DNA from 4 places in the Paenibacillus praedii genome. Region 1 is predicted to be linked to each of the others. Evidence: riboswitches for the same ligand, from Rfam matches in the RefSeq annotation. Region 1 holds a riboswitch; each other region holds the start of a gene.
What was found. Region 1 has a riboswitch for cyclic di-GMP ahead of ACO9K6_RS20660 (methyl-accepting chemotaxis protein). Riboswitches for the same ligand answer to the same signal wherever they lie in the genome.
Positions count from the first base shown of each region.

Region 2: another riboswitch for cyclic di-GMP. It lies ahead of ACO9K6_RS15330 (EAL domain-containing protein); the one in region 1 lies ahead of ACO9K6_RS20660 (methyl-accepting chemotaxis protein).
Region 3: another riboswitch for cyclic di-GMP. It lies ahead of ACO9K6_RS12690 (EAL domain-containing protein); the one in region 1 lies ahead of ACO9K6_RS20660 (methyl-accepting chemotaxis protein).
Region 4: another riboswitch for cyclic di-GMP. It lies ahead of ACO9K6_RS00665 (methyl-accepting chemotaxis protein); the one in region 1 lies ahead of ACO9K6_RS20660 (methyl-accepting chemotaxis protein).

Region 1 is NZ_JBMWAM010000035.1:5,727-9,980, forward strand. Features, by position in the region: gene ACO9K6_RS20650 (YojF family protein) at 1-265, opposite strand, end outside; gene ACO9K6_RS20655 (L-dopachrome tautomerase-related protein) at 389-1,522, opposite strand; cyclic di-GMP riboswitch class I at 1,945-2,028, shown strand; gene ACO9K6_RS20660 (methyl-accepting chemotaxis protein) at 2,213-3,910, shown strand.
Region 2 is NZ_JBMWAM010000017.1:671-4,924, forward strand. Features, by position in the region: gene ACO9K6_RS15315 (SGNH/GDSL hydrolase family protein) at 1-211, opposite strand, end outside; gene ACO9K6_RS15320 (S-layer homology domain-containing protein) at 550-1,407, shown strand; partial or broken gene ACO9K6_RS15325 (carbohydrate ABC transporter permease) at 1,691-1,837, shown strand; cyclic di-GMP riboswitch class I at 1,971-2,066, shown strand; gene ACO9K6_RS15330 (EAL domain-containing protein) at 2,137-4,254, shown strand, end outside.
Region 3 is NZ_JBMWAM010000012.1:2,072-6,325, forward strand. Features, by position in the region: gene ACO9K6_RS12675 (DUF5808 domain-containing protein) at 1-435, opposite strand, end outside; gene ACO9K6_RS12680 (GntR family transcriptional regulator) at 451-846, opposite strand; gene ACO9K6_RS12685 (Gfo/Idh/MocA family protein) at 1,039-2,031, shown strand; cyclic di-GMP riboswitch class I at 2,293-2,377, shown strand; gene ACO9K6_RS12690 (EAL domain-containing protein) at 2,473-4,254, shown strand, end outside.
Region 4 is NZ_JBMWAM010000001.1:131,797-136,050, forward strand. Features, by position in the region: gene ACO9K6_RS00655 (chemotaxis protein CheA) at 1-114, opposite strand, end outside; gene ACO9K6_RS00660 (chemotaxis protein CheW) at 128-556, opposite strand; gene ACO9K6_RS00665 (methyl-accepting chemotaxis protein) at 582-2,171, opposite strand; cyclic di-GMP riboswitch class I at 2,319-2,401, opposite strand; gene ACO9K6_RS00670 (Na-translocating system protein MpsC family protein) at 2,414-2,761, opposite strand; gene nasC (assimilatory nitrate reductase catalytic subunit NasC) at 3,164-4,254, opposite strand, start outside.

The DNA.
Region 1 (4,254 bases):
TGTCACTCTCATCCCAGTGGGTGAGCCCTTCTGAATAGATCCAGCCAGCCGCCGTCTTTAATCCGACACGGTAAGGCCCGCTTCCGGCAATCGATCCAAGCGTGTAACGAATAACCGCATTTGTAATGAAGTTCGCCGCTGGATGCTTGGAGCTGTCCATATGGTTGGCATAAGCTCCGGTAGTCATTTCAAGATGAATATATAAGTCTTGATCTTTAAGCGTATCGATCATATGCTGAACCTTCTGCTGATGGATAAGCTGCATCATCATTCCTCCATGTGTCCTTTTATCTAAATGAATAAAGATTGCTCTCGTACATTCATTTTATCATAAAATGAGCCAATACCCTTCTGAAAGCTTCAGTAAAGGAATTGGCTCATTGTTAAACTAATTGGCATACAAATATGATTTTATATCCTTGCCCACATATGCTTTCCATATGATCAAATTGAACGGATAGTTCCAATCGAGATCGTCCTGGTTCTTCTCGAACATTTGATGAAGCCGGTTGTTGTTAAAAATAATCGAGCCCTTCTGATCGAAGGCCACGCCGTCTACCCACAGCATACGGTCATCCGATACGAAACGCTTGAATTTGTTGTTCTCCGGTGAATACTTGCCAACCCCCTGCCCTTCCAGCATCGTATAATATACATTTCCTTTATTGTCCGCATGCATCCCATCCGTGTTTGTGCCCTTGCTGCCCCGGGCTTGAACGGCTTTATTGATCGTTTCCAGCGGCGTATTGAAGTTTCTCAGCAGTGCCGTGTCGATGGCATACAGATTGCGGCCTGTAATCGGACAATAATACAGGGTTGAACGATCGGCGGATAATGCTATGCCGTCAGAGCCTAATTTCATCGGTTGGTCCTTGAAGACCCGTCTGTAGTTGATTTCAAAAATAAACCCCGGAAAATCCTGTGTGCTTGGCTGCCGGTCGAGTACCCTCCTGAAGGTTTTCGTCTTCATGTTATAGACGATGATTCCCGCTACAACCGTTCCTCCGAAGCCTTCGCCGTTACCGGAATCGGTTATATAAGCGAAGCCGTTCTTATTGTCTACGACCACATCATTCAGAAAGGACGTACGGTACGACGCGATTTCGTTCGGGATTTTGATCGAGTCGATCAGCTTATTCGTATTCAAATCCCAAATGACCAGCTTCTGCGAACCGTCTGGTGAAGGATTATAAGCGATTTTGCCTTGATCCAAAATCCACATCCTGTTTTTCTCGTCAATCTCGTACCCTAGGATGGATTGGAGCTTGGTTACGTCACCGGCTTTATTCCACTCCCAGCTTGGAAAAGCTTCCAGCAGCGGCTTGCCGTCCTTCATGAGGATCTTGTTCATTGTTGCGGGAATGCCCTGCGCCCATCTTGGCACCGAAACGTAATAGTTCCCCTCCTTATCGACCTTAATGCCTGCAGGCATCGCCTGCTTCCAATATTGATTCGCCTCGAAATCCCGCTTCATGCTTGGATCGGCAAAGTTCCAATCCAAATGGTTCCAATGATACAGCATTTGATATTGCCCTACTTGATCTGCATGGGCTTGCGGCTCTGACCGCGCGGATGCTGTACCGCCATTCGAGGTAAAAACAAGCACCATAAGCCATACTGCAAACAAAGCTTTCATAGTAATTTTCATAGCTCAACGGAACCTCCTATTGTTTGTGGCAATAACAGTATCATGCTTTTGCATGATTACCACCATTAGGTAAGTTACCCTGTTATGAAAAGAGTATTCCTTCCGAGCAACTTTCCTACCAAAGACCCTGTTTCAACGATATAAAATGTGTTTATTAAAGATATAGGTCTCATCCCCCTCCTTGTCTGTCGAATAGACCATTTTGCTTAATAATAAGCAAGTCTAAGGTACTAGCATAATGATTGTCGTTATGTTACACTTGCTAAAAATAGTAAGTTATTTATAATTATATAGTATGATGATAAAGGCAAATTTGTCGAAAGGCAAAGACGCAAAGCCACGGGTCTAACGCTTCATGCTATGACGGCCGGGCTGCCGAGGGTAAAAGAATGCTTATGAGAAAAGCACCCTCTTTATGGGAGTGCTTTTTCTTTTCATTTTAGGAGGTGAATGCCGCAGGCTTTGAATGTTTATCTGCAAAAACCTTATACAAACATGCTCCAAAGATATTACATAATCTCGAGCAGCAATCGATGCAATTCAAAAAAAATTAGGGGGCACATCATGCGAAATTTATCAATCAGCAAAAAACTGCTAGCGGGCTTCCTAGCTGTCCTTATCTTACTAGTTGTCATTATATTAACAAATTTAATACAAATCATTTCTATTAACCGTACATATTCTGAACTCATTGATAATAGAGTCGCCAAGATGCTTCACATTAAGGATATGACTAATGCCATGAAATCACAGCAGGCCGCTCTGCGAGGTTATGCTTTATTCGGAGATGGCACTGCATTAGCCACTATAGAATATTCGCATGAAAGAGTCCAAAGCATAAGCGCTGAGCTTGCGCCAACCTTTCAATCATCCAACATGCAGGAGCTGCTGAAGCAGATAGATCAACGGGAAGCTGAATTTTATCAGTTTTCCCAAGAGATCATTTCGCTAAAAAACCAAAATATGATGTCGCAGGTTAACTCCCTTCTTGCTAATGAGGGACGTGAAATGGTAACTCTGTTTGAAGCCGTAGCTACCGCAATGGAATCCTATCAGCAAGAACAATTAGATACAGGTATTATTGAAGTAGAAAATCAAGTGCAGCAAGTCATGCGAGTTGTTATTATTCTAGGAATACTATCCATTTTACTTGGTGTTGGTATTGCTTTATTTATGGGTCGTCTCATATCCAAGCCTGTTGTTGCAGTTGCCAAAGCAGCTGAGCGAATTGCTTCTGGAGACCTTACTGGCGAAAAAATCATAATAAAAAACAATGATGAAATCGGCAAGATGGCGAGCTCATTCAATATGATGACTGCGAATCTTCGGTCCCTCATAATACAGGTGGGGACAAACGCCGAACAAGTAGCGGCCTCGTCAGAGGAATTAACAGCCAGCGCAGAGCAAACCTCTACCGCCACTGAACAAATCGCAAAAACCATGCAGGAGGTTGCCAGCGGCGTAGACATACAGGTTAAGCTTGTTAGCGATGGATTCCAGACAATCAATGAAATGTCCGTTGGATTTCAACAGATTGCAGAAAACACACAAAATGTTTCGTTCAAAGCTGCCGAAGCTTCAGAGAAAGCCATGCTAGGCAATGAATCCATTAAAACGGCTGTAGAACAAATGAATGCCATTAACGAAACGGTTAATGGGCTTTCCGAGATCGTGAAGGAGCTTGGCGGACAATCTGCAGAAATCAGTCAAATTGTTGAGGTTATAGGCGAGTTATCGGCACAAACTAATCTTTTATCGTTGAATGCTGCTATCGAAGCGGCAAGAGCTGGCGAGCATGGACGAGGTTTTGAGGTTGTCGCCACCGAGGTACGCAAGCTGTCCACGCAGTCCGCCGATTCTGCTCAAAAAATTTCTTCGCTCATCTCTGCCATTCAAGCAGGCATGGGCAAGGCCACACAATCCATGGATGCCGTTACCAGAGAAGTACATTCCGGCATTGGAATTGTGCATTCTGCCGGGCAATCCTTTGACTATATTCAGTCAGCTGTCAGCGATGTTGCTGCCGGATCCCAGGAGGTTTCCGCATCCGTTCAGCAAATGACAGCAGGAGTAGATGAAATGTCGGGCTCAATGAAGACCATCTCCGAAACTACAGAAAGCTCCGCTGCAGGAACAGAGCAGGTCTCGGCCGCAACGCAAGAGCAGCTATCGTCTATGGAGGAGATCAGCGCCGCAGCCAGCGCGCTTTCCAAAATGGCTGAGGATCTGCAGCAAAACATTAGCAGATTCAAGGTGAATTAAGCCCGCAAGCCGCAATCTTTATTTTTGTTCTCTTTTTCTTTATGTGAACATAGATTTGAGAGCAGGGTCCTGACCTTACAAGGTCAGGATCTTTTTCTTTAATAAATACATGCCAGATAAATAACGAGTGATGAGATCCATCAGAGTTTTTGACAGCCCTTTTCGTCTCTTTGCCGTCTCATCGGCTGTTAATCTGCAACGTAATAACGAACAACATATGAATGAATTATTGCAATTTGACGACGATAAGTTTAATACTATATTTAGATGTCTCATCTATTGAAATTCTTTATAAAGAATATTTATTCAATAAAAGGGAGAGCTCTTTATAAAAAAGCTTGCAG
Region 2 (4,254 bases), on a different contig from region 1:
CAACAGCAGATTCACTAATAATGGATGATCCCTGCCGTATCACCGCATTTAATAGATCATTGCTGCTCCAACCAGGCAGGGCCAAAACATACCCGGTAACCTTACGGGAGCGTGAATTTAAAGTAGATACGGCCAATTGGGGATAAGCCTTTGCCATAGAGGAGGCATTTTCTCCAAATGTAATGGAATCTCCAAGAGCTGTATAGATCATAAGAATATCACCAACCCCGTTTCATTATACATACTGCGCAAATAGCCTGATGAAAAATTAATTTTAAAGATCAACTGTTTGCTTGCTCGTGTATTTCTTCAAGTGCATCTTAGAAATATAATATTGTAATCATGTGCAGTTTGTGTGGACACTAACAATGAATGCTTCATGTCCATTTCTAATCCGTTTCCCCTCCCCCCCCATGTAAAACCCCGATTTTCTTATTTCCGCGGCAGTTGCTCACTACAATGAAATAAAATACGCCAGAATGTTTTTTTGAGGAGGAGATTCAACAACAATGTTTCTCCATTGCGATGCGGAAAGAAGCGAATGCCCATATGTACGCTATTGAAGTTCCTGCTGAATTCCTCACCAAGTACGGAGAGAAATTCCAAATTAAGCTTTCAACGGAGCTGGGCAGCATGCTCCTTCGAGGAAACATGCTGGCTAATAATGAAGCGGCAGGAGAACAAGAAAAGATATCCATAATGATGGCCAAATCTGAGGTTCCGCAAAATGCCGCAATTCAAGGGAAGGTAGGAGTCGTTATAGACCTGCACGTTGAATCGGAGGGGCAAGCTCTTGCTTATAACAATAAGGATGCTGCTGTGACGGTGCAAATTCCTTATGCGCTAAGCGAGGAAGAGCTGGAAAATGTAGAATTATTGTCAGTTTGGTACGTGGATGAGCAAGGTCATGTTCAGTTGGTGCCTACTGGAAAATATGATTTTACTTCTAAGGAAATGCGCTTCCAAACAAGCCACTTTAGTAAATATGCCATTTCCTATTTAACAAAATCATTTAATGATCTAAGCCCAGTCCCTTGGGCTCCACAAGCGATTCAGGTACTAGCATCGAAAGGTATTATTAATGGCGTCACGGATCGTTCTTATCAACCGGGTTCCTTCATAACCCGCGCCGATTTCACGAAAATATTAATCGAAGCGCTGGGCATCACAGCAGCTGTAAATACATCCTTTGTGGATGTAAATCAAGATGATTATTACTATGAAGCGGTAGGAATCGCACATTCGCTAGGAATCATCGAAGGAAGTGGAGATCGCAAATTCAAGGCTTTGATCTCAGGTTATGCTGCAGATGCTGTTGCAGCATTGGTGAAGATGGGATTGGTGCGCAGGGAAGTTATGGCCGAATCGAACCTATGCAGCCTACAACGCGTGCTGAGGCTGCAGTAATCGTGTATAAATTAATTAACTATGTATTCAATTCATACAATTAATAACTGAATAACTGAATTATCCTCTCACCGTGCTAACAATCCTTTGTTGGCACGGTGTTTTCATAACCGTAAATTATTTTTCAAACGAGTAATAATTGTTGATGACGTTAATGCCCTCTCGCGGGCTATCATAATGGAAACAGAACAGAAAGAGGTGCAATCGTGGAACCTGCCATTACTGCGAACAAAAATAATCGAACGAGTGCCAGAAAAAAACGACTTCAAGAAAGCATTGCCGGAAATTCGAACAGGATGTCTTCAAGTATCCGATTGAATGGATTCCTACAAATTTTAATGGCCCTACAAACTACATGAAAGTTTGGGTAGGGGATTATCCGTTTTACCTCTATTATTGGAATACGATCAAAGTTACGCTTTTGACGACATCAGAGCGGCAGCCTTTTTAATATGGTAAAATACATTTAAGATAAGGCTATTGTTTCACCCAGTAGTATAAACTATAATGAGTACTAATTGTAGTTTATTGTCGATACATATATAGTCGTTCTGAAAAATTTCATAACGAAAGGGCACACTCGTTGAAAAATGAGGTCGCAAAGCTATAGGGGCTATCACATTTCCGGATTGGAAATGTTATGCCAGCCAGTTACCGAAGGTAAGGAAACTCTTCTTTTCGGGAGAGTTTTTTTTGTTGCTACAAGAAGATTTAAAAGGTGGTAGAGCAGTGAGTAAATGGAATAAGCCGATCTTTCATATCATAGCGCTGATTGTATTCGCACTTTTAGGCAATATGTTCAACCTGTCTCTTTTGCTTGGGGTCAATTTTATTTTTGGCAGTATATTTACCTTGTTATTATTGCGAATATACGGTCTGAAATGGGCATTAGTGGCATCAATTATTGTGAATGCTTATACCTTGCTGCTATGGAACCATCCTTATGCTTTCATTGTTTTTGTGCTGGAAACGCTATTTGTCGGCCTCTTCTCCAGAGGAAAGAAGATTGTTCTAAATGTTACTCTATATTGGGTGATTTTGGGTATGCCGCTCATTTTTGTGTTTTATCATTATGCTCTGCATATGAATGTCACTGCTTCCTTGCTCATCTCGCTTAAGGATGCGGTGAATGGCATCTGGAATGCATTGATTGCCAGCTTAATCGTTACCTATTTGCCTCTTATTAAATGGCCGGCATTCCAGAAACGTAAAATATCCAGCTCCTTTCACGAGGTTTTATTCAACCACTTTGTCACACTGATCTTCCTTTCTTTGCTTCTTGTGACAGTGATGATCGGCCGCGAACAATACCGCAATATCAAAGAGGAAATAAAATCTGAGACGGAAGCGGATTCCTCCCTCATCCGCAATGACATCATGGATTGGGGAAAAGCCCATGTGGCTGCGGTGAACCTGTTATCGATGGCAGCAGCTGAAAATAGGCTGGAAAAGCTGGACTACTTGCAGCGCCAAGCCGCTTCAGTCCAGACGTTATATCCGGATTTTATTAATTTGTACATTGCTAATCGCAATGGAACTACTAAGGTATTCAATCCATTGCGAAATAACAAAGGAGAGTCAACGATCGGCTTAAACTTCGCGGATCGGCCTTACTTTGAATACATGAGAGAATATCACCAACCGGTTGTTTCCGATGTGTTTCAAGGAAGAGGCGGAATAACCGTGCCCACTGTGATTATTGGCAATCCTATTATGATTAACGGAGAGTTTCAAGGGGCTGCCGTAGGTGCGCTTGATCTTAACTACATTACAACAGAGTTAAAAAATCTGGTGAAAAATAGCTTAATGTATGTCACGATCGTAGATCAAAATAATAAGGTCATTGCAAGCACCCGTGATGATCTAGCCGTTATGAACGAGTATGACTGGACAAAAAGCGGTGGAATACATGTATTGGATGACCGTTTGTACCACTGGTACCCAGACACCATCAAAAATCCAATGAGCAGATGGGGAGAGTCCTCTTATTTTAAAATCATGACGATTCCGCATATGGGGGATTGGCGTATTATAGCCGAGACACCGATTGCTCCTTATCGTGACCGTTTGTATAGCTTTTACATTAATATATTTAGTATCTTATTGGTCTGTGGATTGTTATCCATTCTCATTTCCAATATGATTAGTCGTATTATCGTTAGACCGATCAAGCAATTAACCTACACGACCACAGATTTGCCTGAGAAAATAGCCGAGAACCAGCTCGTGAACTGGAAGGGCAGTTTCATAGAAGAAATTAATACCCTTATTTCGAACAGCAAAGAAATGGCTTTGAGAATTCAAAGCATGTTTGCAGAAATTCAGCTTTTGGCATATTACGACAGCTTAACCGGCTTGCCCAACCGAGTCTACTTTAATCAACGACTGCAAGCCTACTTGGAGGAAGCGAGTGACCTTGGCCACACGGCAGCCGTCCTGTTCATCGATATCGATCGATTTAAGATGGTGAATGATATGTTTGGTCATGCAAATGGCGACTCGTTATTAAAGGAGGCGGCCCGGAGGATTCAAGGCTGTATTGGTCAGGACGCGATCCTCTCAAGGATGGGTGGTGATGAGTTTGTCGCATTACTTCCGAATAGGACCCGTGAACAATCGGAACAAATCGTCCAAACCGTCCTTCAGGCATTTAAAATACCGATGTCGATAAGTGATCATGAAGTGTATACCACACCAAGTATCGGAATCAGCCTCTTTCCATCGGATGGGAAAAGTGACTTGGAGCTCATCAAGAACGCGGATCAAGCGATGTATGCGGTAAAAGAGACAGGTCGTAATGGGTATAGTTTCTATGAGGGAAAGCTAAACACGTCCTTGTCAAACAAG
Region 3 (4,254 bases), on a different contig from region 1:
AAACCAGTGTGGAGAGATGACCCCGGCTTTTTTCAACAGGTTGATCTTAGTATCAATACGGACGATGCGCTTTTCTCCGACAAACCAGTCCTTTTCTCTTTTGAGGGCGGTGGTCAGGCGATGAAATTTGTTGAACGGAAGCTTGGCGGTGTAGAGAAATGCTGCAAACCATATAAACGTATAGATAAAGGCCATAGAGAAGTAGTCCGCGAGCAAAAATAGAGGTGTGATGCTAACAAAGGCAATAATACCGAATCGTGTATAAGCGCGCTTGTAATCAGACTTCAGCTGTTTAATGGAAGCATCCTCCAAGGCGTGCGATGGGAGCGTAACGCCAAACAAAATGGAGCTGCCCGTCCTTGCTTGATTCAGATAAAGGACAAGAATGATAATGTAAGCAATTACGGTTGGTATAATTAGCATCAGATTGTTCATTAAAAGTAATTCCTCCTATTCAGGTAAGGGGTGGTTTTTAACGGCAGCTGCTGCAAAAATGCTGGAGCAAATAAACATGAATTCCTCGCGTCCGACTCCTTTAAGACAAGCCTCTGAAATAACTAGCGTTAAATCGCGTTCCAGCTTCGCATTGAAATCAGAATTTCTGATGCATTCCGTCGCCACCTTGGCGCCGTGTCTGCGATCGATGGAGATGAAGCCTTCGTTTTTCAAAATGGTATAGGCCTTGTTGACGGTCATGGCATTCACGTCCAAATCATCTGCCAGCTGTCTTACCGTCGGTAGTTTCTCCCCGTGGACCAATCCGCCTACGCCAATTCCGATGACGATTTGGTTTCGAAGCTGAACGTAGATTGGAATTTCGCTATTATAGTCTAATGTAATAATCATCGGATCACCTCTTGCAATAAAGTATTGTTTGTATTGCAGATAATAATACAAATAAAATAGGATGTCAAAAATCCAGCTGGAAAATTTGGACAGACTATGTCATCTAAAGCTATAATAAACGAGGGTGCTCAAGCACATTGTATGAGAAAAATAGAAGAACAATCCTATAAATAACTTCAAGGAGCAGCTAATATGATACGATTTGGTGTGATCGGAACGAACTGGATTACGGAAGCATTTATTGATGCGGCACGCGAGGTGGAGGGCTTCGCTTTAAAGGCGGTTTATTCACGTAAAGAGGAGACAGCAAGCGCATTTGCCTCCAAGCACGGTATCGCTCATATTTTTACAGATGTAGAGGAGATGGCTGCAAGCGGTGAGATCGATGCTGTATATATTGCAAGCCCGAACTCCTTCCATAAGGATCATGCGATTGCCTGCATGAATAAAGGCATTCACGTGCTGTGCGAGAAGCCGATGGCTTCGAATGTGAACGAGATGCGTCAAATGATCGCTGCCGCACAAGCGAACGGCGTATTGTTGATGGAGGCACTCAAATCAACGCTGCTTCCCAGCTTTAAAGCCATTGAACAAAATGTGCAAAAGCTAGGTACGGTGCGTCGATATTTTGCGAGCTATTGCCAGTACTCCTCGAGATATGACGCATACAAGTCCGGTACGGTGCTCAATGCGTTTAATCCGGCTTTTTCGAATGGGGCCTTGATGGATCTGGGCGTTTATTGTATCTACCCGCTGGTGGCGCTGTTCGGCAAGCCGGACGTTATCAAAGCAACCGGTGTCATACTCGAATCCGGCGTCGATGGGGAGGGAAGCATCGTGCTGCAATATAAGAGTATGGATGCAGTCATTATGTATTCGAAGATTACACACTCCTTGATTCCTTCAGAGATCCAAGGGGAAAATGGCAGTATGGTTATTGACAAGATCAGTGAAGCTGGAAAGGTCGAAATTCAATATCGGAACGGAACGATTGAAGATATTTCACAGCCTATGGGCAGTAAATTGATGTACTACGAGGCTAAGGAGTTTATTGAGCTAATTCAGGCTGGTAAAACGGAGTCTTCGGTAAATACCTTTCAAAATTCGATAGCCACGATGGAAATTATGGACGAGGCAAGAAGACAGATCGGACTGGTGTATCCAGCAGATTCTGTTGTATTGTAATCATTCGACCGATGGAATGGATTTTTTCATCGCCCCCATTTTCCGGAGTCAGTTGTATCGCTATCTCACCTTAATGCCTGACCATGGACGATAACGTCGGTGGTCTTTTTTTTTACAAATTAAGTGGAGAGGGAGTGGAATTTATGTATCACGAGCTTTATGGGACAGCTTGTTTTTTGGTTAAAAATTTATACCTAATTACTTGAAATTTGGTTATGGAATACTTGAAGATTTTATGGAATAATTAATTAAGATTAAAGTCCTTGTTAAGAGCAAAATTGTCGAAAGCAACGACGCAAAGCCAACAGGCCTAATAGGTATTTCTTAAGGTGACCGGGTTATCGAAGGATGAATAACGATTATTGCAGTTATTGCTGGATTAACTCTTCCTCCAAACATCAGGTTGACGCATATTTTATACATAGGAAGGGAACTCGAAAAGTGGAACAAAATATTATGCGTCAAACGGGCAGCGACAACCGGTTTGAGGTTGTTCAGAAAATAGCCAATTTGGGTTATTGGGAATTTGATCATGTGCGGCAGAAGGCTTCATGGTCCCATCAAATGTTTGTTATTTGTGGAATTGACAATGACTTCCCCGTGAGTGAGGAGGCTTTCTTCGGTCTGATATATACTGAAGACCGCGATCGCGTACTCCAAAATTTCAAGTTATCCCTTGAAACGAAAGAAACTCTCGATAGCGAGTTTCGGATTGTCCGTCCAAATGGAGAGATGCGAGACGTGTTGTCTCACATCAGCCACGTCAAGGATGCTAATGATGAAGTAACAATCACAATCGGAACGATACAGGATGTAACCGAAGGCAAGAGATTGCAGCATCGTTTAACTGTAGAAGAGCAAAACTATAAATCATTATTCGAAAATAATCCAAACGCTGTCTTTTCGTTTGACTTGGATGGTCGTTTTTTGTCGTGCAATTCTGCTCTTGAGAAAATGTTCGGCTATAGCAAAGAGGAAATTATAGGCGGCAGCTTTCATCATTTTGTTGCTGAAGAAAGCCTCGAGATGACCATTCATCAATTTGAGGAATCCGTGAGGACACGCGCTCCGCTAAACTATGACACGACCGGCGTCACCAAGGATGGCGAGATTATAGAGGTAAATGTGACGAATATTCCGATGATAATCAACGATGAATTAATCGGAATTTACGGCATTGCTAAGGACATTACGCAACAGAAGCTGGTAGAGCGTTCTCTTAGAGAAGCGGAAATGAAATATCGAAGCATCGTAGAGCAATCGCTCGTAGGCATTTTTATCGCGCAGAAGGATCGGTTTGTTTATACGAATAAGCAGTTGGACATTATGATGGGTTATGACACATTAATAGGTTTATCGGTTATTGAAATGATTCATAGCAATGACCGGAAATCGATAGCTGGCCAGATATCGGAGCTAGGGGTAGGTGAGTCATTAACGGATCTGTGTCATCGGGTAATAAGGCGGAATGGAAGTATTATCATTTGCGAGGTTCATTATAAGTGCATAACTCACCTGGGTGAGAGAGCTATCATCGGAACCGTATTGGATATTACCGATCGGAGCAAGACGGAGGAGCAGAACCATTATCTCGCTTATCACGATTATTTGACGCAGCTTCCTAATCGGAGGATGTTCGAGGAGGAGCTCGAGAAGCAGCTTAAAATCTGTGAAGTTTACAATCAAAAGCTAGCTGTTCTATTGCTTGATCTGGATCGGTTTAAATATATCAATGATACATTAGGACATCCGATAGGAGATACATTGCTGAAGCGAATAGCCGATAGGTTGAAAGGCTTTTCGAGTAACGGTAAAATAGCTTACCGTCTCGGTGGAGATGAGTTCGCCATCGTCATAACTGATTTTCATATGCAAAGTGAAGTGACGGCTATTGTCAATGCTGCCATTCAGTTAATTAAGGAGCCCTTCCTTGTAGAGGGATTCGAGCTTAATCTTACCGTCAGTGTCGGCATTAGTCAGTCGCCTGAGGATGGACAATCTGTTGAAAGCCTGATGAAAAATGCGGACACGGCCTTGTATTATGCCAAGTCAAGCGGAAGAGACCAGTCCCAGAGCTACTCTTCTTCATTAAACGTACAGACATTTAAGCTGTTTGCTCTAAGCAACGACCTGCGAAAAGCGCTAGCTAAGGGTGAGCTTTACCTGCAGTACATGCCAAGGGTGCAATCGCATTCGATGAAAATTGTTGGAGTCGAGGCATTG
Region 4 (4,254 bases), on a different contig from region 1:
TTGGATGACCTGCTCCGAATTCCCAGCTTGCTCAAGCTTTAAAATTTCCTCATCCATGAGCTGCAGCTGCTCCTCCAGTTCCTCCAGAAACAGCTCCCTGTATTCGGACAACATCGGGTCTTCTCTCCTATTCATGAAGCAATACGGTATCCAGCTTCAAAATTCCGACCAGGCTGCTATCCGTTAATCCGATTCCTGTGAAATAGTTGCCGTCAGGTCCGCCAACGCGTTCTGAAGGAGGCTGAATGTCTGTGAAAGTGGTAACTTTGTTCACGCGATCTACAATGATTCCAACAGTGTCATCTTGATGGTGAACAACTACTATTCGACTTGCCTTTGTATGCTCTTTTTCATGGAGTCGAAACAAGTTCCTGAGACTGATAACCGGTACAATCCTGCCCCTCAAGTTAATGACTCCTTTTACATAAGGCATGACATTCGGTATTTGAGTAATATCCTGCATTTTAATAATTTCATGTATATCCTGAATTCGAATGGCGTACTGTTCACTTTCGATGCCAAATTCAATATATTGCTCCTGCTTAGAAGCCTGCATCGCACTACCTCTTCTCTTCATTTAACTATTTAATGTTGAAAATGGATACGGAACTATTTAAATCCTGTGCAAGCTCAGCCAGGGATAGAGCCGTTGCTGCGGTTTCTTCGCTGCTTGCCGCTGATTGTTGCGTAGCTGCGGAAATGCTTTCAATTGAAATAAGCACTTCTGCGGATTGAGCGGCCTGTTCCTCACTCGCTGCGGCAATTTCCGTAACCTTAAGAGCAGATTGATTGACCATCGTAATGATGCTGTCAAACGCTTCACCGGTTTTTTTGGAAAATGCAACGCCTTCACCAACTGCCCTCACACTGTGTTGCGTATTCTGCTGCATACCTTTAATAATTGACGTTATTTGCTTCGTAGCTTCACTGCTACGTTCAGCCAATTTACGAACCTCATCGGCTACAACCGCAAACCCTCTGCCCTGCTCTCCTGCACGCGCCGCTTCAATTGCAGCATTCAATGCCAAAAGATTCGTCTGTTCTGCAATATCATCAATTACTTCAATAATTTCACCAATCTTATTTGAATCCTCTTCTAATCGGGACATCTGTTCATTAACCACAACCATGCCTTCGATGGACGAACGAACCACTTTGCCGCCTTCCATTGCAATATCCATTGTTGTATTAGACAGATCAGCTGCTTGCTCTGCACTCTGAGCCACCGAACTAATAGCTATTGACAATTCCGAGAACAGTTCATTCATCGTTTGAGCATCACTCGCTTGGCTGTTACTCCCTCTGGCTATCTCCTCGGTACTTGACGAGATCTGCTGGGAGGCAGCAGCAACGCTTTCAGCGGATACAAAAATGGCTCCGACGGTTGACCTTAAACTGATTACCATGTTGTTTATGGATGTCGCCAATTGTCCGATCTCATCTCTTGTATTGATATCCGATGTTTCTCTCAAATCGCCAGCCGCCACTTTACCAAGTAATCCCACCAGTCGATTCAGAGGCCGTGCGATAATTTGTGACATGAAATAACCGAATGCAATACTGAAAAGCAATGACACAATGATAATCGTTATGGTCATGGTTCGGGAGCCTTCGTACATCGCATTGGATTGCTCAAACCCATGTTGTGCTGTCGTAATATTCAAGGAAATCAGCTCCATTAAAACACCTTCTACCTGGTCACCGGCCGCTTTAAAATCAGGAGCGATTCTTTTATATTCGTCTATATCACCTGCATGTGCGGATTGCATAGCAAGTTCCAGCATTTCATTGTATGACTCCCATGCAGGATCAAATTTATTTATGACTTCCCTTTCCTGCTCACTCAAATCAGAATTACGGTATGTATCCATGTTCGTTAAAATTTGATTTTTTAATTCGTTTATATTATTTTCATAAATATTTTTGTCTGCACTTATAATAGCAATAAAGTTCATATCCCGGATATTAACTCTAATTTGCTGGTATAACACTTGAGAGGCAGCAATATCAGCAATGGGTACTAACCGTTCATTGTATGTGATTCCTACTTCATCATTGATTTTCCCCATATTAGACAAACCAAATATTCCAACGAATGCAAGTAGGATAGCCATCAAAACAAATGCGGAAATTAACTTCACAGACGTTTTCAAATTATAAAACCATTTCAAAATAGAACACTCCATCCTGTTTATAATATCTTCTGTCGTTCTATACAAAATCATTTATGTCATCTGCTATCCGCAGCTTATTGGAAATAAATTAAATTATCCCAAAAGATCGTATAAAAAAAGACCCAAAAGGGTCCTTACACCACTTTTGGTAGCCCGGCTGTCATAGCGTTCGCCTTAGACCCGTTGCTTTGCGTCCTTATCTTTCAATAAGTTTGCCTTTATCAATAGGAATAATCTTGTCACTTCTTAATAGGATGTTCAAAAACAAAAACCGAAACGGCTTGGTCATCTTTTATATGTATGTCCGAAAACAAACGAACCAATTTCGATCCAATCAACTCTTCCATCCCCTCAGGTACTTTGCGATTATAGTATTCCTGAATGAGCTTCGTTCGGGCCTGGTGAACCAAATTTCCGCCTTGCTCGGTCTGCGTCATGAACTTTTCGACAGGTGTAAGATTTCCGCTCATCGTCGTGATTGCTTGATTATCTACAAAAACAGTACGCACCTCATCCGGACCTTTGCCGAATAGATCCTTCCGCACCTTCCGAACCATTTCATTGAATAGATGTACTTTTTTTTGCATGACCCCTCGCCCCTTCAAGGATTTTCCATTTTCTTTGCTAGCAATCTAAGATTGTGTGGTATTTCCTCAAATTATAGTGGATGAGCAAAAAAAAACCATCGAAAAACAACTATATACCTTCAATCGGTACAAAGCTGTTTTATGATGGATGTATAGCCAACATCAGATTATGCCTTTTACCATTCCAGTCATCGTATCTATTCGTAGTGAAAGCAACTTCATACCAAATTACTCCACCATTGCATTATTTCTTATAATACACGCAGATATCACATGTGTCAAATGGACTAAATAAATCATCTAATAGGTATTTATACATGGGATTCTAATATTTATTAAAATCATTTAACTAAGACTTGCAGCATTATATATATCCTTGGTTTTAAAAAAGAATGGACAAAACTAACTTCTGCTGTATGTCTGTGAACGAAGCGATCTAATTGCTACGGTCGATGTTTTAAAGCCTGGCATTTTACAATGGGGATCAAGCTCGGGACTAGTCGCCTTATTCACGTTCTGTACCCCCCCCCAATGCATCGGCACAAATAGCGTATCTTCTCTTATTTTATCCGTGATTCGGCTGCGGACACTGAAGCTTCCTCTGCGAGAACGAACTTCGACCCACTCCCCATCTTCAATTTTATATTTTTTTGCTGTCTTGGAATGAAGCTCGATATAATTCTCCACGCTCCGTGCTGCGAGTGAAGCGCTTCTTCGTGTCTGTACCCCTGTTAAATAATGGGATAGCTCTCGTCCGTTCGTCATCGTGAGCGGATATGTTTCGTCAGGCTGCTCCTGAGGCAGCCGACTTTCTACGGGGAAGAAAATCGCTTTGCCGTCCGCATGAGCGAAAGTCTGCTCGAACATCATGCCGTTTATTGCTTGCCCCTCCGTTGAAGGACAAGGCCAATACACGCCGCCCTCTTGACGGAGACGTTCATACGTAATGCCATAGTAATCGGCTAGGCCACCGCGGGTGGCCTGTCTCAGTTCTTCGAAAATCTGCTCTGCCGATTCGAATGGGAAATATCGCTGCTTGCCCAGCATTGCAGCAAGCTCACATAGGATGGCCCAGTCATGCCTTGCTTCGCCTGGAGCGTTAAGCTTGGATTCTCGAAGCAGCACGCGGCCTTCCAAATTCGTAAGTGTTCCATCATTTTCCAAGTAGGCCGTCACAGGCAATACGACATCGGCCAGCTTGGCCGTCTCTGACAAAAACATATCTGCTACCACAAGGAAATCGATCTTAGACAACCCTTCCTCTACCCGATCTGCATTCGGATTTGAAACGACGGGGTTGGACCCCATTACAAACAATGAACGTATCGTTCCCTCGTGAACCAGCTCCATCATCTCATAGGCGGATACGCCTTTTCGGGGTAGCTCCTCGGGATCAACTCCCCATACGCCAGCCACATAAGCACGATCCTGCTCATCCTCTATGGAACGGTAGCCTGGCAGTTGATCACTCTTCTGGCCATGCTCTCTGCCGC